Regions from separate parts of the Pseudoalteromonas sp. MB47 genome, predicted to be linked through region 4. Evidence: predicted binding sites of a transcription regulator. Region 4 holds the regulator's gene; each other region holds the start of a gene.

The links. The regulator sigma-54, encoded in region 4, starts transcription at its own class of promoters, with help from an activator protein. The targets are predictions, from matches to a motif close to GTTGGCACGNNNNTNGNNT.
Region 1: the regulator sigma-54 is predicted to act here: its motif matches at 3,883-3,901, upstream of IMPJCBKJ_RS13785 (EF-hand domain-containing protein).
Region 2: the regulator sigma-54 is predicted to act here: its motif matches at 4,460-4,478, upstream of IMPJCBKJ_RS09665 (LruC domain-containing protein).
Region 3: the regulator sigma-54 is predicted to act here: its motif matches at 3,619-3,637, upstream of IMPJCBKJ_RS08730 (DUF1328 family protein).

The regions. Positions count from the first base shown of each region.
Region 1 is NZ_VFBD01000025.1:87,643-93,184, forward strand. It holds gene IMPJCBKJ_RS13755 (acetate kinase) at 1-75, opposite strand, end outside; gene yfbV (terminus macrodomain insulation protein YfbV) at 366-812, shown strand; gene IMPJCBKJ_RS13765 (putative RNA methyltransferase) at 809-1,606, opposite strand; gene IMPJCBKJ_RS13770 (energy-coupling factor ABC transporter permease) at 1,603-2,253, opposite strand; gene xthA (exodeoxyribonuclease III) at 2,250-3,059, opposite strand; gene IMPJCBKJ_RS13780 (hypothetical protein) at 3,303-3,734, shown strand; gene IMPJCBKJ_RS13785 (EF-hand domain-containing protein) at 3,941-4,462, shown strand; gene scpB (SMC-Scp complex subunit ScpB) at 4,593-5,183, shown strand; gene rluB (23S rRNA pseudouridine(2605) synthase RluB) at 5,180-5,542, shown strand, end outside.
Region 2 is NZ_VFBD01000020.1:19,167-24,708, reverse strand. It holds gene IMPJCBKJ_RS09680 (transposase) at 1-28, shown strand, start outside; partial or broken gene gdhA (NADP-specific glutamate dehydrogenase) at 321-1,673, opposite strand; gene IMPJCBKJ_RS09670 (hypothetical protein) at 1,749-2,234, opposite strand; gene IMPJCBKJ_RS09665 (LruC domain-containing protein) at 2,237-4,426, opposite strand; gene IMPJCBKJ_RS09660 (ATP-binding protein) at 4,652-5,542, shown strand, end outside.
Region 3 is NZ_VFBD01000016.1:10,512-16,053, forward strand. It holds gene IMPJCBKJ_RS08705 (aspartate kinase) at 1-936, shown strand, start outside; gene csrA (carbon storage regulator CsrA) at 1,030-1,221, shown strand; gene IMPJCBKJ_RS08715 (YcxB family protein) at 1,248-1,715, opposite strand; gene IMPJCBKJ_RS08720 (hypothetical protein) at 1,840-2,763, shown strand; gene IMPJCBKJ_RS08725 (hypothetical protein) at 3,157-3,348, opposite strand; gene IMPJCBKJ_RS08730 (DUF1328 family protein) at 3,399-3,572, opposite strand; gene IMPJCBKJ_RS08735 (OadG family transporter subunit) at 4,107-4,355, shown strand; gene oadA (sodium-extruding oxaloacetate decarboxylase subunit alpha) at 4,371-5,542, shown strand, end outside.
Region 4 is NZ_VFBD01000011.1:98,944-104,485, reverse strand. It holds gene mgtE (magnesium transporter) at 1-24, opposite strand, end outside; gene IMPJCBKJ_RS07310 (HPr family phosphocarrier protein) at 236-508, opposite strand; gene rapZ (RNase adapter RapZ) at 522-1,367, opposite strand; gene ptsN (PTS IIA-like nitrogen regulatory protein PtsN) at 1,368-1,820, opposite strand; gene hpf (ribosome hibernation promoting factor) at 1,824-2,111, opposite strand; gene IMPJCBKJ_RS07290 (RNA polymerase factor sigma-54) at 2,138-3,634, opposite strand; gene lptB (LPS export ABC transporter ATP-binding protein) at 3,741-4,466, opposite strand; gene lptA (lipopolysaccharide transport periplasmic protein LptA) at 4,463-4,984, opposite strand; gene lptC (LPS export ABC transporter periplasmic protein LptC) at 4,974-5,528, opposite strand; gene kdsC (3-deoxy-manno-octulosonate-8-phosphatase KdsC) at 5,525-5,542, opposite strand, start outside.

The DNA.
Region 1 (5,542 bases), on a different contig from region 4:
AATGGCAAATTTTAAACTTGAACTACCACAGTTCAGTACTAAAACATGTTGTGGTGAGCAAAGGGGCGTCGACATAGCTAGGTCCTAAAAGTACGATATCAGTCAGTGTATATTAAGGCTTGATAATTAGAATTCTTTGCCAGTATAGTAAATAAGTATTTTGTTGCTACACTTAACAAAGCTAGGCTGTAATTATACTAAAGTCTGGTTGACTTAAGCCGATAACATTTTATCTCATTTAGACTTTAAACGTTAGTCTCCTAACCATTAATTTGGTATTAAAACTAGGACAGGTTTTGCAGGGATTGTATCCGGGAGTGTGTTACACTCGGTTGTGAAACAAGTTGAAAACCCTAGGAGTGATGATGCAAAAAGGTGTCATGTCACAAGTGCAAACAGGTCGTCAATACGCTAAAAAATGGCCGATGCGACAAGAGCTCGCTCCATTGTTTGCCGAATTTAGAGTGATCAAGGCCACTGATCTGGCAATTACAGTGATGCCAATTTTGGCAATGCTGACCGTATTTATGCAAGTGAATTACTTAGGTAGTGATTATTTTCCACAAGCTATCACGATCGCGCTTTTCTTTTTATCACTACCGCTTCAAGGTTTGTTGTGGCTAGGCCGCCGTGCAGAAACCCGTTTAGAGCCAGCAATGCTAAGTTGGTATACCGAGCTGCACAGTAAAATGAAGGCGCATGGTTATCAGTCACAGTTAACGACTGAAAAACCACGCTACACTGATTTAGCTCAATTATTAAAAGATATGTTCGAAAAAATGGATAAAGCCTTCACTAAAGAACACTTCTAATCGCGAATAAACTGGCTCACATAAAACGATAACGTTACTTTTTGTGGGCCTTGCTGCTCAATCTGCTGCCAATGCTCCGGGCGAAACTTCCACGCAAACGGCGTCATCATAATTAAATGTTTAATCTCACCGACCGACAACAGCACCTGCTGTTCTAATAAATTTATCGACTCTTTGCTGAAGCCTGCTGGTGGTTCTATCTCTGTATGCGGTTTTACATCAGCATAAATAAACGCTTTTAACTCTTTAAGGTGCCAAGGGCCAGGGCTTGCAACAATTAAACTAGCTTGCGGCTTGGCAAGGCGAGCAAGTTCTTGTGCAAATAAAGGGGCAAACACACTAACAAGCACATCAGTCTGCGCATCTGCAAAAGGGGCTTGGCTAATCGACGCGACACTAAAATGCGCATTTTCGTAACGCTTAGCGGCGTATTTTACCGCGGGCTTAGATATATCAACACCATATACATCGGCACTCGACTGCGCTGCTATAGCTTGAGTATAAAAACCTTCACCACAGCCTAAATCAATCACTGAACTTGGTTCGAGAGATGCCACTAACTCAGCTAAAGCCTGCTGTAAAAACAAATAGTGTCCGGCACTTAAAAAAGCGCGGCGAGCCTGCACCATTTCAAGGTTATCGCCCGGTTGTTTCGACTTTTTATTTTGCACGGGAAGTAAATTGACATAACCCTCTTTGGCGATATCAAAACTGTGGTTATTGTCACAACGGTAAGTTTTGTCGTTTAGAGTAAGTTCAAGTTTGCAAATCGGGCAGTGATAGTAAAGACTCATGAGTCTAAATAGTCCTTATCATAAAAGGTTTTAACCCAATGAGGGCGATAGGTGATCATCAAGGTAATGGCCATGCCATTGAGCATTGCTTCAGGAAACCAAATTATGGCACACAGAATCAGATAGTTTTCTGAAATCTCAATAAAACTGTAATCACCAAGCAAGTAATAAAATACACCGCTGGTAAGTATTTTAATACAGGCGATAACAGCAGCGGTTAAAAACGCGCATAAAAAGATATAAATAAAAAAGTGTCTTGGTAAATAGGTATAGCAAATTACAAAGCACACATAGCTCAACGTAATTGGAATAAACGCTGTAAATAACAAATGCACAGGCAATAAACTGATTGGCAATTGTAAAACCAGCACTAACAACAAACTCGCCAAGGTACTTGCAAAAATAGCCAGCCGCCAACCTAAAATTAGGGTCACTGCAGTGACTCCTAAAATATGCAATTCGAGGCCTGGCAATATCCCCGCTTTAATGCGCCACAGTACCGCAAGTACTAAAGCACATGCGAGCACACCCACTTGTCTTATTGGCGTTGCCAACAATTGTGATGCGCTTTGCTTATCAAAGCTGAGCCAAAGTATTATAGCCACACAGCTCCACAAAGGGAGCTGCCATTGCAGTGTGTCTATCATGCGTTAAATGTTGACCAAATCGGCGCATGATCAGATGGTTTTTCGATACCACGTAATTCGTAATCGATACCAGACTCAGCACAACGCTCGGCAAGAGCAGGGGTTGCTAAGATCACATCAATGCGTAGACCGCGGTTGTCATCAAAACCTTTTGAGCGGTAATCAAACCACGAATATTGCTCGGTTTTTTCTGGGTAAAGTTCACGGAAAGTATCTTTAAAGCCCCAGTTTAATAACGTGCTTAACCATTCACGCTCTTCAGGTTGGAACGAACACTTACCTGTTTTTAACCAGCGCTTACGGTTTGGTTCACCAATACCAATGTCGAGATCGGTTGGTGAAATATTAATGTCGCCCATCACAATAACATCTTGCTCTGGCGTGTGGTTATCTTCTAAGTGAGTCATTAAATCTTTATAGAACTGACGCTTATAAGGGAATTTGGTTTCGTGGGCAATATTATCGCCTTGTGGGAAGTAGCCATTCATCACCGTTAGGTCACGACCATTTTCTTGTGTCACGGTAACACTGATCATACGACGCTGTGATTCGTCGGTATCGGTTGCAAAGCCTTTAACTACTGATTTCGGCTCTTGTTTACATAACATAGCCACGCCGTAATGCGCTTTTTGACCGTGAAAATAAACGTGATAACCCATTTTTTGCACATCTTCGAGAGGGAAGGCCTCATCATGTACTTTGATTTCTTGTAAGCCAATAATATCTGGTTGATGTTTATCAATTACGGCTTGCAATTGGTGTAAACGAGCGCGCAGGCCGTTAATGTTAAATGAGATTACCTTCATGGTGCACCTATTATTTTTGTTTCAGTGTTTAGCGCAATTCTATCATCAAACTAGGGCTTATTCATGAGCTAATTACGAAAATCAAATTGGGTAAATGTTGATCAATTGCTGCTTAATTTAAAAACATTGTTAACTCACTATTAATTATTAAATTAAATAAATAATTCAGTTGATCTGCTTATTTTTGTTTATATAATGCGCGCAAACCACCCGTTCATATTATGTACTATTTAAAGGTAAACCATGAAAAAACAATTAGTGATGCTTTCTCTTGCATGTATCTCATTTGGCTCATTAGCAAGCAACCCGCACTACTTTTCAGCTGATAACAGTATTGAATCGAAGTTATGTAGCTTAAGTGCAAACGAAGGGTTTACCGCTGCACGTAAAGAAGCAGCAAAGCATGGCATTTCAATGTCACGTTTTTCAAAAAGCATTTTATGTAACGGTACTGACATTCGTGAAATTGCAAAAAAAGCACAATCACAAGAAGTAGCAAAAGCAGCGATTGAAGTGTTTGCTAAAAATGAGCAAAAAGAAACTCAACTTTGCATCACTGCACTTAAAAAAGGTTTAACACCTGTGCGTGAAAAAATTGGCAACTTAAACACGTTAAAATGTAATGGCGAAGCAGTAACAGACTTCGTTAAGCGTTACCAAAACGCAGCTATCTAATAACGGCATTTTTGTTATTTGTAAAAAGCGCTCTTCGGAGCGCTTTTTTTATGAAAAAATTACAGCAACCTATGAAAAGCTTGCTAAATCATAGGCTTAACAGTAACTTAACTAGATTGTAAGTGCTTGATTTTAGTCAATAAGGCATTTTGGCATTCAACTTGAAATAGTCTAATTGAATCTAATCGACTACAAGGAAATGTCTTATGAAAAAGTTAACTTTAGCATCTACAATTTTAGCAGCACTAAGTCTTTCAGCATGTTCTGCAAGTAACTCTTTAGCAAAAATCGACAGCGATTTTGGCAGTCTAGATAATGACAATGACGGCTATATCTCTAAGGTAGAAGCTGACGATGATGCAATTTGGGAGCATTTTTCAAACATCGATACCAATATGGACGAGCAAATCAGCCGTACTGAATTTAATGCATACATGCAATTAAATACAGGCAAGGTGGCAGCTGATAGTGAGGTATCTGAATCAGCATTTAAAGCTGAAATCGCTAAATTTGACCCAATCGAAAATGACTTTAAATCGTTAGATAACGACAAAAATGGTTATGTTTCAATTGAAGAAGCCGATGACGACGATATCGCAAATCACTTTGGCTATATGGATAGCAACAAAGATAAGCGTATAAGCCGCACTGAGTTTGTTAATTACATTAGCAAATATGGCAGCGACGTTGCAGAAGATGATGCCCTTGAAATGGTTAAAAATAGCTAATTTCAATATTCATTCGTAAATATCCCCCAAAGCCAGTGTTTTACACTGGCTTTTTTACAATAATTTTTCCAACCTTGGCCGACTTCTGTCATAATAGAGCGTTAGTGATTTAAAATGACCTTTAGTAGTGATGGCCACAAAACGTATCAGTGATGAACAGTTAGTCGAAATCATAGAAGCCGCGATTTTTGTTGCTGGAAAACCTGTGTCTAAACGTCATTTAAAAGAGACAGTATTAGCTGATTTAAGCGTATCTATGCCGCGCATTAATAATGCAATTGAACAAATTCAAACGCATTATCAAACCCGAGGCATTAAGCTTGTTGCAGTAGGCAGCGGTTACAGGTTTCAAGCCTGCGCTAGTTTAGCGCCTTGGCTGGCAAACTTATGGCAAGAGCGCGCACCTAAATACTCACGAGCACTACTAGAAACGTTATCCTTGATTGCCTATAGACAACCTATTACCCGTGGTGAAATTGAACAAGTACGGGGGGTTGCTGTTGGCTCAGGAATAATTAAAACCTTATTAGAAAGAGAGTGGGTTAGGGTTGTTGGCCATAAAGAGGTGCCTGGACGCCCAGCGTTGTATGCCACAACATCCGCTTTCTTAGATTATTTTTCATTAGCTGGTTTAGATGAATTACCGCCGTTACCTGAACTTCAGGAGAGTAAAATCAACCAGCTATTGAGCGATCCTTCTGTGAGAGAACTATCTGAATGAGTAATGTAGAAACTGAAAAGTTACAAAAAGTATTAGCCCGTGCTGGCGTGGGTTCACGTCGTGAAATGGAAAAATATATCGATGCCAACCGCGTGAGCGTGAATGGTAAAGTGGCTCGTTTAGGCGACCGCGTAGAAGCAACCGATGTAATTCGTGTTGACGGTCACGTAGTGAAAATCGAAGACAAAGCCGACCGTATTTGTCGTGTGCTTATGTATAACAAACCAGAAGGTGAGTTATGTACGCGTAAAGACCCAGAAGGTCGTCGTACGGTATTTGACCGTTTACCACGTGTTGATGGCGAACGCTGGATTGCAGTTGGCCGATTAGATATTAATACCGCAGGTTTAATGCTGTTT
Region 2 (5,542 bases), on a different contig from region 4:
AGCTAAGAGCCAAGCTTTGTTTTGTTAATCTATTAAAACTACAAAACAATACTAATAAATAGCTATTGATATAAATAGAAATATCGACGTTCTGAAATTACTTATGATATAAATTAAATAGCTAATTTTTCAGACAGAGCAGTAATTAAGTACCAACTCCCTACTTTCATCTAGCCGAGATAAATCTCAATTATGCGATACTGCACTCATATCAATAAATAAAATGGGTGTCTTTATTGTTTATGTAAAAAATGGATGTCTCTTTAATTACATTTTATATTCTTAGAAAAAAGTGGGTGTCTAATTATATTGTCAAATCACTAAACAACACCTTGCTTTAACATTGCATCTGCAACTCGTTCAAACCCTGCTATATTCGCACCAAGCACCAAGTCGTGTTCAATAGAGTACTGCTTGGCAGTAACTGAAATAGTATTAAAAATGGATTTCATAACTTGCTGAAGTTTTTCATCAACTTGCTCAGATTGCCACTTTTGCATACTGGCATTTTGAGCCATTTCGAATTGGCTCGTCGCCACACCTCCAGCATTTGCGGCTTTGCTTGGCCCTAAGTAAACGTTGTGCTCTTTGAAAATCTTCATTGCTTCAGGTGTAGTTGGCATGTTGGCACCTTCGCACACAGTCAAACATCTGTTTTCTACAAGAGCTTTAGCATCACCTTTAGTAATTTCATTTTGAGTCGCATATGGCAAAGCAATGTCTGCTTCATATCGCCAAACTTGATGACCGTCAGTTGGGTATTGATTGACAGGTGTGAACTCAGCATCTTTATGTTCATTCAAATAATCTCTAAGCTCAGCACCACGTTCACTTTTAAGATGCATCACTAATTTTACGTCAAGCCCATTCTTACTATATAGCGTGCCCTTCGAATCGCTACAGCTAAGAATCACAGCATCGTACTCATCAAGCTTTTTCATCAGATAAAGTGCAACATTACCAGCACCAGACACTAAGCACCGTTTTCCTGTTATAGAGTCGCCTTTCGCATCTAACATAGCACTTAGAAAGTAAGCAACGCCGTATCCTGTTGCTTCTGTTCTTAAAGAAGAGCCATTTAATGATTCAGGTTTTCCTGTTAAAACGCCACTAAATTGGTTTGTGATCCGCTTGTACTGCCCAAACAAATAACCAATTTCTCTCGCCCCAACGCCAATATCACCAGCAGGTACATCTGTATTAGCACCAATATGACGGAAAAGCTCAGTCATGTATGACTGACAAAAACGCATAATTTCATGGTCGCTTTTGCCTTTGGGGTTGAAATCAGCACCACCTTTACCACCACCTAACGGTAAACCTGTCAATGCATTTTTTAAGACTTGCTCAAAGCCCAAAAATTTAACCACACTTTGGTTAACGCTGGGGTGAAATCGTAAGCCGCCCTTAAAAGGACCTAACTATGAACTAAATTCAATTCTAAAACCACGATTAACCTGAACATTTCCAAGATCATCAAGCCAAGGAACCCTAAATATGACTTGCCTTTCTGGCTCTACTAATCGTTCAACAATAGAGTTTTTTTGATACTTATTATTAATCTCGAGATATTGATTAATCGAAGACAGAACCTCTTCAACAGCTTGATAAAACTCCGTTTCATTTGGATTAGAACTCTTTACTGATTTTAACACTTGCTCTATGTATTCCATCACTCATTCCTCTTCAAGCTGTTGAAAATAAGATTCATACAAATTAAACTAATTTACGTAAAGAATCGATCACTCTTACCTAATCGTAAACACCATTGGCTGCTCACTATCATTTTTCCAATAATAACGTAAAGGCTCACTCTGAGTGTCATAAAACCACACCTCGGCCACCAGCTCTAATCCACTGTTAGCTAACATTAAACTAGATGACAGCTTGCTCTGTACCAATGGTGCACGAAGCAAACACTGGTTATAATCGGCTTTATCGTCGTCGCCTTTAAGACATATGTTTAAAAAGGCTCTGGTGTCACCAATATTCAAATCTACATCTACATCGAGCTCTAATTTACTACTTAAATTAAACTCAGGAGCAATCGTTAAATCATTCATCGTCTCAGGATCCACGCCAGTAGCCGGAGGTGTTGTCTCAGGTGGCGTTGTATCTGTTGTAGGTGCTTGCGTTACATTTGTTCCAGCACTTTCCGTTGCAGAGTCGCCTTCACCACCGCCACCACACGCAGCTAACATTAAGCTTATGATCACTAAAGTATAATGTTTCATAATTATTCTCCTCTTGAAATCACGTTAGCAGGCTTAGCATTGTTGAACCACATTGGCTTTTCTTGCCCTTTTGATTCTGCAAATGCTTTAAAGTCGCTGTATGCATGGGTAATATCTACCCCTTCTTTAGGGTGAGCCCAAGAAGTACCTACTTCAATTGCCCAAGGTAGACCTGTTTCGGTTTGGAAGTAAAAACCCTGCGCACTGTCAGATGCATCATCAGACTCTGCGAAAGAAAATAGTTGCATATCAAATTTTTCTGTCGGCTGCTGATTCTTAAGGTGAACCTCCCAGCTTCTAGGGTCTTTACCAACCAAGGCTTCACCATGATAGTGTCCATCAGCTGCAAATATGAAAGGATCTAATGTGTACTTAGGTGCATCAGCGGTCGCTGTACCTGGTAATAAATCAATAAACAATGAAAACGTGACTTTACTATTGCTATCACAACCCGTCTCGGTTCTAAAATAATTACAATTAGACTGTTTATCAATGTAATCCCAAGTATCAGGCATAATCACGAAAATAGCATCTTCAGTATTTTGCTCTAAGATCTCGTGCGTTTGTTCAAGACCATTAATCAGTAAACTAGTTTTTTCAGCATTAATTTGGCTACGTAAAATGCGTTTATCATTTGAACCTTCCACAGTCTCATATAACCTAACTGCAAAGCCATTATGAAAATCAGCACCTATCCCAACTAGCTCACCTTCTATTTTGTAACCTGTAGCCACACCATTTTGATCTATAATTGTAGTTCGATAGTTTATAACTAAATCATTGAAGTCATAATCTCCAGAAAATGGCCATTTATCCTCAAATGCAAGTGTTACCCAGCTATTTTCTCCTGGGTAAACTAGGCTTCCCAATGTTGTTACAGAGTAATCTTCTACCTCCCCACCAATAACACCACCAGTTGCTGTAATTGGATTGGTTTCACTACCATCAGTTACACGAAAGCGAGACCAGGTTGTTCCCATAACGGCATCATCTGGAACATTAACCAAAATGCTATTATCGCCTTGGTTTAACCGATATTTAGACACCGTAATTTCATCCGCATCAAATTGGTAATTCTGATCCCAATCAAACCATGCGTATAGATATGTCTCGTCATTTGCAGAGGTAACAATAATTTGACTGGTATTGCCTGCTACCAAATCAGTGACGAACTTAACGCCGTCATCTGATTGATCATCAGGTGTTAAAAGTAAGTCTGAACGTGTATTAATATTCTCGCCATCTACTGTAGCACCTAAGTAAACCAAATTAGTTTGATCTGCATTTGGGTCAAATAAATGTCTTGCGCCACTGTCTTCGAGTGAGGTTTGATAAGGAGCAGGTGCATCACCAAAATCGATTGAATTATCCGTTACCTTTACCTCAGCAATTGCGCAGCGTGCACCATCATTTTGATTTGATGTAGGCCCTAAAGTAAACACCGCAGCAGTTGGCGTGTAACCGTTTACAGGGCTAATGCTAAGGTCTACTTTGTGTATTTTACCGCTTCGGTTATTACTAAAATAAAACTGTCCTTTTACATCAAAATACCCAGCACCATTCGCTCCGGTATCACCAGCTATATCTAAGTTCGCCACAAAAGTGGGTGTCTGATTATTAAGATCTATTTCGTATAAGTCGCCATTTGATTCAACTGCATACAAAAGGTTGCTATTAGGATGAAAAGCAAAATCATAAATAGCTAACCCCCAGCTAGCTGAACCCGCAACTAAATCAGCTTGATATTCATCAGCAGGCTCTGTCAAATCAATACCGTACAATCCGAATTTGGGATGATACAAATAATATACCGCCTGATTAGTTTCACTATTTACATGGATGTCACCCACATAGAAGTTAGTATCAGGCAGACCGTTAACCACGAGTCGTTCTAGTTGATAATCATCACCAATTTTGACAACACTCTTAGGGCTTTGCTTACTAAAGCCATACATATATTGGTCTTTATAGTTAAAACCCACAGCATTTACGCTTTCATTGTTTGTTTCGTCACTAAAGTTTAATGACGGTGCTAATACTGTCGCTTTAGCAGAGACCAAATCAATTCCAAACATTTGTGCAGGTGTACCTTGTATTAGAAATGCTTTACTTGGGCATTCTTCAAACGGAGCTGCGCTTACATAACTAGTGGCAAGCACTGATAAAAGACAGACGGGTATTTTGCTTTTCATAATTACACTCTCCTGTGGTTATGTAATTATTTAAAGCAGCAATTGTTCCAAAATATAACTCATTAAAAAATAAGGTTTTAAATATTTTTTGCAGATCCTTTTTGCAAGATGCAACCATCTATATCGCAAAATGCAATTCTTTTTAATCACAAAAAACAAATTTACTCAACACAAAAGCATGATGTGCTAGAATTGCTTCAGAAAAAATAATAATAAATGTTAAAAATGAACTTTAAAGCTCTTGTTATTCTGCTGTGTACCTTGTCATTTGCATCAATTGCGTCAACTTTACAAGGCCACATTGATGAAGCTAGAACAATAAGCGATTACCAAGAACGCTATAAATATTTAACAAATATAGATAAACGCCTTATTGAATCTGCCAGTTTTGCTGAGCGATTAAGCTTTAATGTTAGATTAATTCACGTTCATATACACCTAGGTCAGTTTCAACAGGCGCAAAACATAGTAGAAGAACTTGAGTCTTCTCCAAAATATAAAAGTGACTCCTCTATTTATAGCGAATTATATTTAGTCAAAGCTCGATTGGCATATAGTGCAAATAAATTAGAATCTGCAATTCACTTATCTCAACAAAATGTCGCGCTGTTTCAGCGTTTGCAACTCAGCGATTACGAAATTGATGCCGTTGCGAGCCTTGTCAGTGCTTATCATAATGCAGGTGAATATCAAGCAGCCTTGAACTTGCTTGAGGTTTATATTCACGACAACAATCGAGAATTAACCTTAAAGCAAAAAGAAATGCTCTACCATGGTTATTCGCGTAATCTTGAACAGTTAGACCGGTTAACCCTTGCCCTAGAATATAAGCTAAAACGCCGTGAAGTTATTCAGCAAATGTCGCCGTCTATTTCATTACAAGCAGGTATAAGTTATTCAATTGCCCAAAGTTATTTAGATTTAGAACAATACGAAAAAGCAAAGAGCGAGTTTATTACAGCCCTTAGTTTTGATAGGCAAACGGGTTCACTGTCTGATATCGGACATAGTTTAGTTAAGCTATCCCAATGCGAATATGGACTTAAAAACTACCCTGCAGCACTTGCATACGCACAAGAGGCTAAGCAGGTCTTCGCTAGTTATAACAGTACGCGA
Region 3 (5,542 bases), on a different contig from region 4:
TTACTTGCTGATCAGGTCAACATTCGCACCGATAACATGTTTGGTAAAGCGCGGATTGAAGAGATTGCGGCGACTCGTCTAAAGCATGAACTTGAACATAACCGGATTGCTATAATAGCGGGCTTTCAGGGCCGCGATATTGAAGGCAATATCACCACGCTTGGTCGCGGTGGTACTGATACCTCTGCGGTTGAGATTGCAGGCGCTATCAATGCCGATGAATGTCAAATTTACACCGATGTTGATGGGGTATACACCACCGACCCACGTATTGAGCCTAATGCGCGACGTATGAGCCATGTTACCTTCGAAGAAATGCTCGAAATGGCTAGTCTTGGGGCTAAGGTACTGCATATTCGTAGTGTCGAAGCGGCAGGAAAATATAATATACCGCTCAGAGTGTTATCGAGTTTTAACCCGGATCAAGGGACCTTGATCAGTTTTGAGGAGCCGGATGTGCAAGCAAACATTGTGTCGGGTATCGCCTTTAATCGTGACGAAAGCTTGATTTACGTCAATGGCGTACACCAAGGAACGGAAAACCTTGCAAAAATTTTGAAACTTTTTGCAGAATTTGGCATCGAAATAGATATGATTAATCAAGTTAATCATAACTTTGAAAAAATAGACTATGCTTTTACTGTGCACACGAATGATTTTGAGCAAGCCCTTGAAATTTTGACCAGTAACCAAGATGGTATCAGCGCAGAATCTATTAAAGGGATCAGCAATGTTGCCAAGGTGTCTGCAGTAGGTGTAGGGATGAAATCTCACTCTGGTGTGGCAAGTTTATTTTTTAATGCCCTTGCCGATGAAAACATCAAAGTGATGCTTGTATCGACATCAGAAATAAAGATATCAGTTTTAATTGACGAAAAGTATTTAGAACTGGCTGTACGTGCGCTACACAAAGTTTTTTTAACCGAAAATGAATAAGATCTAGAGTTTTTACTTACTTTTAAGTCTAGATTTCATTAGAATGTTTTTGACGCGGAATCTTTTAATTTTTTGGAACATGGGAGCAAGAGAATGCTAATACTAACTCGTAGAGTAGGTGAAACCCTAATGATCGGTGACGAAGTAACAGTTACTGTTCTTGGTGTTAAAGGAAATCAAGTTCGCATTGGTGTAAACGCACCGAAAGATGTATCTGTACATCGTGAAGAAATCTACATGCGAATTCAAGCAGAGAAATCTAACCCAAATCCGGGCAACGTTTAATCAGCGACAGATATTTTAAGAGCCACTCACTGAGTGGCTCTTTTATTTAGTTCGGCTGTCATTTCATCATTTAGCGCTTGTTTAGAAATATATTGCATACCGCGCTGTGCCTTTAAAATATAACCTCGCTCAGTTTCAATAATCTCACTAATCTGTTGCCAGCTTAATTGGTAGCTTTTATGCGGGTTTTCGGCTTTCACCCCATCATCATCAAATACGATAGTCACTTCGCTGCCTGATGCACGGCTCATCATTTGTCTTGCGACCCACCATGGGCGCTTGTAATAAAACGATAAGCACTCAACGACGGCAAGCATAATCATAAAGCTACCAAGGTAATGATTCTCTAATTGATAAAACGCCAATAAGCCTAAGGTTATTAACAATATCAACAGCGGGTATTTAGGCTTGGCTTGAGATGAATAAGGCAAAGACTCATCAAAGCATTCGTAATAATACGGTTTATCTAGTGTGTAAGTTGTACTTAATGTCATTTGGGGACTCAATTAATCGACTGGCAGCAGTTTAACATTGATAGAAAAAAACTGCCGCAGTTGGTTTTCATTTAGTTGTCATTATGAGAGCTTAAGGTATCTGTATTTTTTAGGTGTAAGTTGTATGTTTGTTAGTTCAATGTCATTAGCACTTGCAATGACCACAAATACTTTTTTAGTTATGGGCGATATGCCATACACCCCGATTGATGAAATTAATCTCGCCAAAGGCGGAAAAATTACTAAAGCAATCGCAGCAACACCCCATGGCTTTTTAATGCACCTTGGTGATATGAAATCGGGAGCACTTGCTTGCACGAACAAGCTTTTGCAAACAAATAAAGCGTTATTGACGTCGTTGACCAAACAGCCTTTTATTTATACCCCCGGTGATAATGAATGGACCGATTGTGACCGAGAGAAGCTATCGGTGCGTTTTGATGAGCTTGAGCGCCTAAGCTTTGTTAAAGGCCTAATGTTCGACGATGCTTATACACAAAAAGCACAGCAACTACAGGGTTATGCCACACAAGCTGAAATGCTAGAGAATGCCCGTTGGCAGTTTGATGGTATTGAGTTTCGTACTTTGCATATACCGGGCACTTTTAATGGCCGCTCGCAAATTTTAAAAAGTGACAAAAACGCAGCACTTGATGCCGCTGACAAACGTGATAAGTACAACTTAATTTGGTTAAAACAAGCACTTGTTCAACAAGATGCTAAGGCCTATGTGTTTGGCTTTCAGGCTGATATTTACCACCCGACCAGTAAACCCACTTGCAGTGAATCACAGCGCTCTAATTGTGATGCATTTAAAATATACCGAGATGCCATCAGCGACTTCGCAAAGCACACTAAGAAGCCTGTGCTTGTAATGCATGGTGATACCGGCCCATATTGCCAGCAGCCGTTAGCGAGCAACTTAACGCGTTTAAATGTCCCCGGAGATTTTGCTGTAAGCGATGTCGCAAAAGTAAGTTTTATCGACGGCCAATGGCATATAGCAAGTGTAACGACAAATGTGCCCCTCACTAAGGTATGTGAGTGATAACGTTGGGTAGAACGGAGACGCACTCAGAGCCGTCAGCTATCAGATTAAAACCCAACAAGTTAGCGAGTTTCTAGAGAAAGGAGCTATCAGCTTTCAGCCGTCAGCTATCAGATTAAAACCCAACAAGTTAGCGAATTTCTAGAGGAAAGAGTAAAGTTATCGAGTTTGAGGCTCACGTAGGCGTGAAATTTATTTCGCGCGGTGGTTTATAAAGTCATCAGACTTTAAACCCAAGTTAAGACTTGTAGGAGGCGTTTTAACGCCGAAAAAACTCACGCTATAGCCAAAAGTTCACGGTTAAAACCATTCCTACGATTATCTCAGATCTCATGCATCATTTAAAAAACAAAAAAGCGGCACTTGGCCGCTTTTCTTAAGTAAGGTGTGCTATTAGCAGTTAGTTTCTTCTGCGTTAACACCTTCTTTTACTTCTTCACATGCATCTTCAACTGCATTTTGTGTATCAGTAATTGCTTCGTCAATACGCTCACCTGCGTCTTCAGCAGAGTTGTCTTCACAACCCATGATGAAAAGACCTGAAAATAGGGCGATAGTTGCGGCTTTTAAAGTTGAATTTTTCATAATGAAATTCCTTGTAAATTTAAAAAAAGTAAGTGGTTATCTGCTTTTAACTACTTAGGGACGTTGCCTCTAAGTGCTCCTGATACCAGCGAAATAACAAGTAATACTAAAAATATAAAAAAGATAATCTTAGCGATGCCTGCAGCGGCTCCTGCGATACCGCCAAAACCTAACACTGCTGCGATTAACGCGATAACTAGAAAAGTAATTGTCCAGCGTAACATAGTGGTCTCCTTGGCTATTTAAATTTTCTTAAGTTCGATGTAACTGAAGCGAGTTCTGTGCCAGAACTTTTATTTTATATATTTCAATGGGTTGTGTGTTTTTGTTGTTCTTTAGAGGGTTCATCATTTGGTAACTTTTACGAGTAAGCATGTAACTTATTCATAGTGATATTTTTTCATATTGAGATGCATGAGAAAAAGAGATAATGCACCAATAAATGGTAAGACCAATTTAACATTGTTTGGGTTGGCTACCTCTAACACCTTGTTGTGTGTGGTTTTTAGCCATTTTGTTGCTATTAATTAATAGTTCAGCATATAACGACTGGCTATATTGATTATTTATATCATCTATAGCGGGGCTTTAAATGCATAAATAGTGGGGTGTTAATTGTATGTATGTCATGTTATTTTAAATTTAATTGGTTTTACCAATTTACAATGGTGCTATACAAATGAATTTTGTTTGTTATTATTGGTGCATAATTATTTAACAAAAATAACTTTTTATTTTAAGTAAGCGAGGGGAGTCGTATGGATATAGGTGGATTACTCACCACTGCGGCCAGTTTGATGGTGACAGGCATGGTAGGCGTGTTTGTTTTTCTGACTATTTTGATTTCAGCAGTCACTTTAATGTCAAAGGTAGTGGGTCGATTTGATGATCCTGCAATTGCAGAACCTACGCGTACAGCAAAAATTCAACCTCAACAGGGTGTGCCACAGGCACATATTGCAGCAATCAGCGCTGCAATTGCTCAATTTCGAAATAAACAAAAATAACGGGGCAGCTTAAACATGGCTAAATTAAAACTAACCGAATTAGTATTGCGTGACGCACACCAGTCTCTTTTGGCAACGCGTATGCGCTTAGACGACATGCTACCCATGGCAGAAAAACTCGATAATGCGGGTTATTGGTCAATTGAATCATGGGGTGGTGCGACGTTTGACTCGTGTATCCGTTATTTAGGTGAAGATCCTTGGCAACGTATTCGCGAGCTAAAAGCGGCAATGCCAAACACTAAGCAACAAATGCTACTACGCGGACAGAATCTTCTAGGTTACCGTCATTATGCTGATGATGTAGTCGAAAAGTTTGTTGAGCGTGCCCACAAAAACGGTGTTGATGTTTTCCGCATTTTCGATGCGATGAACGATGTGCGTAACCTTGAAACTGCCATTAAAGCTGCTGTTAAAGTAGGTGCTCATGCCCAAGGTACTATTTCGTACACAGTAAGCCCAGTCCATACGCTTGATATGTGGCTTGAGCTTGCAAAACAACTAGAAGATCTTGGTTGTCATTCAATTTGTATCAAAGATATGGCAGGTTTATTAAAGCCTTATGATTGTGAACAGTTGATCAAAGGTTTAAAAGAAACTGTGTCTATTCCTATTGCGATGCAATGCCACGCAACCACAGGTTTAAGCACTGCAACTTATCAAAAAGCGATCGATGCAGGTATCGATATGCTTGATACGGCTATTTCGTCAATGAGTATGACCTATGGTCATAGCGCCACAGAAACCATCGTTTCAATTGTAGAAGGCACTGAGCGAGACACAGGCCTTGATTTAAACCAATTAGAAGAAATTGCTGCTTACTTCCGTGACGTACGCAAGAAATATGCTGCATTTGAAGGCAGCCTTAAAGGCGTTGATGGACGTATCTTATTAGCGCAAGTGCCGGGCGGCATGTTAACTAATATGGAAAATCAGCTTAAAGAGCAAGGTGCTGCTGATAAACTTGATCAAGTATTACTTGAGATCCCGCGTGTTCGCGAAGACTTAGGTTACATTCCACTCGTTACACCAACCTCGCAAATTGTTGGTACTCAAGCGGTACTTAATGTGTTGACTGGCGAGCGATATAAAACCATCACTAAAGAAACTGCGGGTGTGCTCAAAGGCGAGTATGGTGCAACACCAGCACCAATGAATAAAGAGCTGCAAGAACGTGTACTAGATGG
Region 4 (5,542 bases):
ATCTTGTTCAAAGGCTTCTGGCATTGGCGTCCTTACAACTGAAAAAAGTTTAAATAGGCTATGCAAATACAGCATAGTTGCTTTGTAGTGTATTTGCAGAGATATCGTCGCACTGCGATAAATTTATTAAGAGTTTTGTAATTTAGAAAAGCGAGCGATATAAAAGTAGGATATTTAAAGGGAATTTTAAATATCCGAAGTAAGTTTACCGTAAACCTTGAAGTCTTAGCAAATGCTATTCTTGCTCGTGAAAGCGTTGCGCAATTAATTCGCCGATTGCCGTTAATGCAGCGTCAGCGTCAGGACCTTCGCATACAACACGAACCTCTTTTCCTTGACTACTTTCAAGGAGCATTAACGCTAACACGCTGTCGCCTTCAGCTTCTTTCTCATCTTGAAAAAGTGTAATTTTGGCATCAAATTGCAGTGCTAGTTGCGCTAAAACAGTCGCAGCGCGAGCATGTAAGCCAAGTTTGTTTTGAATTAAAAAGGTATCTTCAGCGTGCATTGTTGGTGCCTAGTTAGATATCTTGTTCGCGGTGGCGAATTTTTACATTAGCATGAGTTTTAGAAAAGCTTTCACCAATTGTTTGCGCTAAGTAAACAGAACGGTGTTGGCCTCCTGTACAACCAATTGCAATGGTTAGGTAACTGCGGTTATTGCGCTCTAGATGTGGCAACCAAGTCTGTACAAAGGTTTGAATCTGCCAAGTGAACTTTTGCACTATGCTGTGGCTAGCTAAATAATCCCTGACAGGCTGATCGAGACCGGTTAGTGGCTTCAAATCAGGCTCCCAGTGTGGGTTCGGTAAAAAGCGTGCATCAAAAACGTAGTCAGCTTCTTTTGGAATACCATGCTTAAAACCAAACGACATAAACGTAATAATCAGTTTTTTATCTTTCTTACCTAAAATCTTTTCACGAATTGATTCTGCTAACTGATGAACACTCAAATCAGTGGTATCAATCATAAAGTCAGCGCGGGTGATCAGCACATCAAGCAGGATTTTTTCTTGTTTAATGGCAAGATCAAGCGGTAAAGAATCAATCGATAATGGATGCAAACGGCGAGTTTCAGAAAAGCGCTTAATTAGGGTTTGATCATCACTATCTAGGTAGAATAGTGTTGGGTTTGCAAAACCTGGCAGGTACTCAAGAATATCATTAAACTCTTGCTGCTCTTTCGGTAAGTTACGTACGTCGATACTGACGGCAATTTTGTCATAATTATCAGAAACACTTCGCACGAGCGAAGGCAGTAGGTTGACAGGAATATTATCAACACAATAGTAGCCTAAGTCTTCAAGAACTCGTAAAGCGACCGATTTGCCCGAGCCTGAGCGACCGCTGATAATTATTAATTCCATTTATGCCTCTGATGCAATTACTTGAAATAGTTGCTGATCGCTTGTAGCACTTCGCAACTGTTTACAAAAATCTTTATCTTTAAGTCTATCAGCAATTGTTGACAAGGTCTTCAAGTGCAACTGGCAATCGCCATCTGGTACGATGAGTGCGACAAAAATATCAACGGGACGATTGTCTATCGCATCAAAATTGATGGGAGATTCACTGACAATAATAAATGCATGAGGTTCATCAGCACCACTCATTCGACCGTGGGGAATAGCTATTCCTCGGCCGATACCTGTACTACCTAACTTTTCCCTGTTCAGAAAAGCATCTAGGATATCTTGTTGAGATAAATGAGGAAACTGCTGGTGAGCTAACTCGCTAATATACTCAAGAATTCTTTTTTTGCTATTAAAAAGGACCGCAGCTTTGCTGCAGTCCTGATTAGTAAGTGAACTAAGTTTCATAATTTAATGTCGAGCTAATTTCTCTTTATGCTTAATGACTTGGCGATCAAGTTTATCGATCAATGAGTCAATTGCTGCGTACATATCTTGATGTTCTGTAGAAGCGAACAACTCGCCTCCGTTTACATGTAAAGTTGCTTCTGCTTTTTGGCTTAATTTTTCTACATCTAAAATGACATGAACATTATTAATATGATCAAAATGCCTTTCTAGTTTTGCGAACTTAGTGTTTACATAGTCTCTTAATGAATCAGTGACTTCTACGTGACGACCAGTTAAATTTAGTTGCATAAGCATTTTCCTTCTATGTAAAACGTCTAAATCAGACTTTTACGCTGATTAGACGGAGGTATTGCTAGAGACTCACGATATTTTGCAATTGTACGTCTAGCTACTTTAATTCCTTGCTCAGCCAATATATCTGCAATTTTGCTATCACTCAATGGTTTAACCGAGTTTTCTGCAGCAACTAACTTCTTGATTAAAGCGCGAATTGCTGTAGAAGAACACTCACCACCATTTTCGGTGCTGACATGGCTTGAGAAGAAATATTTCAACTCAAAAATTCCCCTTGGGGTATGCATATATTTTTGTGTTGTAACCCGAGAAATCGTCGATTCATGCATTTCGACCATTTCAGCGACATCGTTTAGCACCATTGGCTTCATTGCCTCTGGGCCATGTTCAAAGAAAGCTTGCTGTTGTTGCACGATACAGTTGGTCACTTTTAGTAAAGTATCGTTACGGCTTTCTAAGCTCTTAATAAACCACTTTGCTTCTTGTAAGTGAGAACGAATAAATTGGCTGTCGCTACTTGATTTAACAGAGCGAGACATCGCTGCATATTGGCTATTCACTCTAATTTTTGGCATACAATCTGGGTTTAACTCGACTACCCAGCGGCCTTTCACTTTTTTCACTGATACATCGGGTATGACGTACTCAGATTCTTCGCGTACTATGCTATCCGCAGGCTTAGGATTTAAGCTGTGAATGAGCGTCATCACTTCTTTAAGCTCGTTTTCTTTAAGCTTAGTCTTTTTCATTAAAGTGCGATAGTCGCGACTTGCTAATAATTCGATATGCTCAGATAAAACCATTTTAGTTTCAGCTAAATATGGCGTATTGGCATCGAATTGACGAAGTTGTATACACAGGCACTCTTGTAAACTTCGCGCGCCGATACCAACTGGATCGAATAACTGTATTCTTTTTAAGACAGCTTCAACTTCATCGAGTTCGATTTCTTCTTCATCATTATTTTGATTAAAGCTTTCGACAATATCTTCGCAGCTAACCGTTAAAATACCTGAGTCATCGATAGCTTCAACGATGGCAACGGCAATCGCTTCATCGGTAGGACTAAATGGTGTGAGCTGTAGTTGCCACATTAAATATTCTTGCAGTGTTTCTGTTGAAGCACCTTGGTAAATAGACTCGTCTTCAGGCATTGGCCCAGACGATGTTGATGGGGCGGCACTCATGTACTCATCCCACGTAACATCCATAGCTAAGTCATCGCTAACCGTATCCTTACTCAGAGCATCACTGCTTTCTTGCTCGAATTCGCTAGGTGCTTCGTCGGCAGACGCGCTGACTTGTACATCGTCAGACTCCGCTTTTTGCTCATTCTTACCGATGCTTTCTTCGTTGTAATCCGCTTCTTCCACTTCAAGCAGAGGATTACTATCAAGCGCTTCTTGAATTTCTTGCTGGAGATCCAATGTACTGAGCTGCAACAAGCGAATGGCTTGTTGCAGTTGTGGAGTCATTGTAAGTTGCTGGCCCATGCGCAGCTGTAATGATTGCCTCATGTATCCCTAACAATCCTTTTTAAGTTATCGGTAACGGTGAGGACACTGTTATCGATTTATTGTCATTGTATAAGTCTAGCAGATGCTCTAGTCGGTGGCGTAATGGTTACAGCCTGAATTGCTCGCCTAGATAAACATCACGTACAGTTTGGTCAGCTAATACGTGCTCAGGTGTGCCTGATGCAATTAGCTCCCCATGAGAAACAATGTAGGCTTTTTCACAAACATCAAGGGTTTCTCGAACATTATGGTCAGTAATAAGTACACCAATACCACGATTTTTTAGGTGCTCAATAATTTTCTTTATATCTAACACCGAAATAGGATCAACACCAGCAAAAGGCTCATCTAAAAGGATAAATTTAGGATTAGCGGCTAATGCACGTGCAATTTCAACGCGGCGTCGTTCACCACCTGACAGTGCCATACCTTGGCTATCGCGAATATGTTGAATGCTAAATTCATCTAATAAGTTGTTAAGAGTCTCTTCGCGCGTTGTTTTGTTAAGATCTTTGCGGGTCTCTAATATGGCCATCAAGTTTTGGTAAACTGTTAATTTTCGAAAAATAGACGACTCTTGTGGTAGATAACCAATACCTAAGCGCGCACGGCTGTGCATTGGCAAAAGCGTGATATCGTTATCATCGATGCTTATTTTTCCTTTGTCGCTTGGTACGAGGCCTACAATCATATAGAAGGTGGTGGTTTTACCTGCACCATTTGGCCCTAACAAGCCAACAATACTGCCCGCTTCAACTTCAAGACCGACATTTTTAACCACTTGGCGGCCTTTGTAGCTTTTAGCTAAAAGCTCTGCTTTTAATGTGCTCATGGTTGGCCTTTATCGTCTTTTTTATTTTCTACAGGCACTAAAATAGTGTGTACACGATCTGTTGAGTTTTCGTCTTTTTCTGCGCTGATCAGCTGTTGAGCCATATCATAGGTAATGCTTTTTGCCGTTACTTTTTGACCCGCTTGAGTGACTTCAGCTTCGCCATTGAGTGTTAAGAAGCGTTTCGCAACATCATAACGAACTTCTTCGGCGCTGGCGCTCATCACGGTACCATCAGCTTGCTTTTCTTCGAAGTAAGCTGGTTTGCCTGTAGCGATAATTAATTCGACTGTACCTTCGGTGTCACCGCCATGTGCCTCAAGTCGCTCTGCTGTAATGCGACGATCACCATGCACGATCTCTACGTTACCTTCGAATATGCCAACGCCATCTTTTAGTTTACCGACTTGGCGATCTGAGCTAATGCTAATTTGAGCGCCTGTTTGCTCGGCAGCTGCGCCCGAAAAGGCAATCAATAAGCTTGGGATCAGGAGTAATTTCTTCAGTTTATTGGTCATAGTATATGGTTCGTGTATGGTTAGTTAACTCAACAATTTCGGCTTTTAAATCGGCTTTTAAGCCTTTACCGGTAATTTTTAAATTCGGTCCTGTTAGTGTTACAGGTTGCTTTGAAAACATCGTCATTTTATCAATGTCGACATTAATATTTTCTGCTTTTATGTCTTCGATCATACCGTTATGGGTTAAGTTTTTAGCAACTACATCCCCTTCAAAAATCAGCTGATCATTTTCGTATAAAGTAGCTTCTTTGGCTCTTACTTGCCAAACTTGCTGATCGCTATAAATAGTAAAAATAGGTTGTTCAAAAAAGGTAAACCCTAATTGTTGATACAACTCCATTTTTGCAGCTGCCACTTTATGACTAATTTTACCTTGCTCGTCATAAGCTGTTTGCTTTAGAGCAACGGCAGTGTAATCAGGTGTTGCGATGATCTCGTCTTCACTAGTTATTGTATCAGTTGACTGGTTAAAGTACGGGTACCATAACCACACCATGCAACAGACAAAAACAATACTCAGTAAAATACGGGCTATATTCATGCGCTGGTTCCATC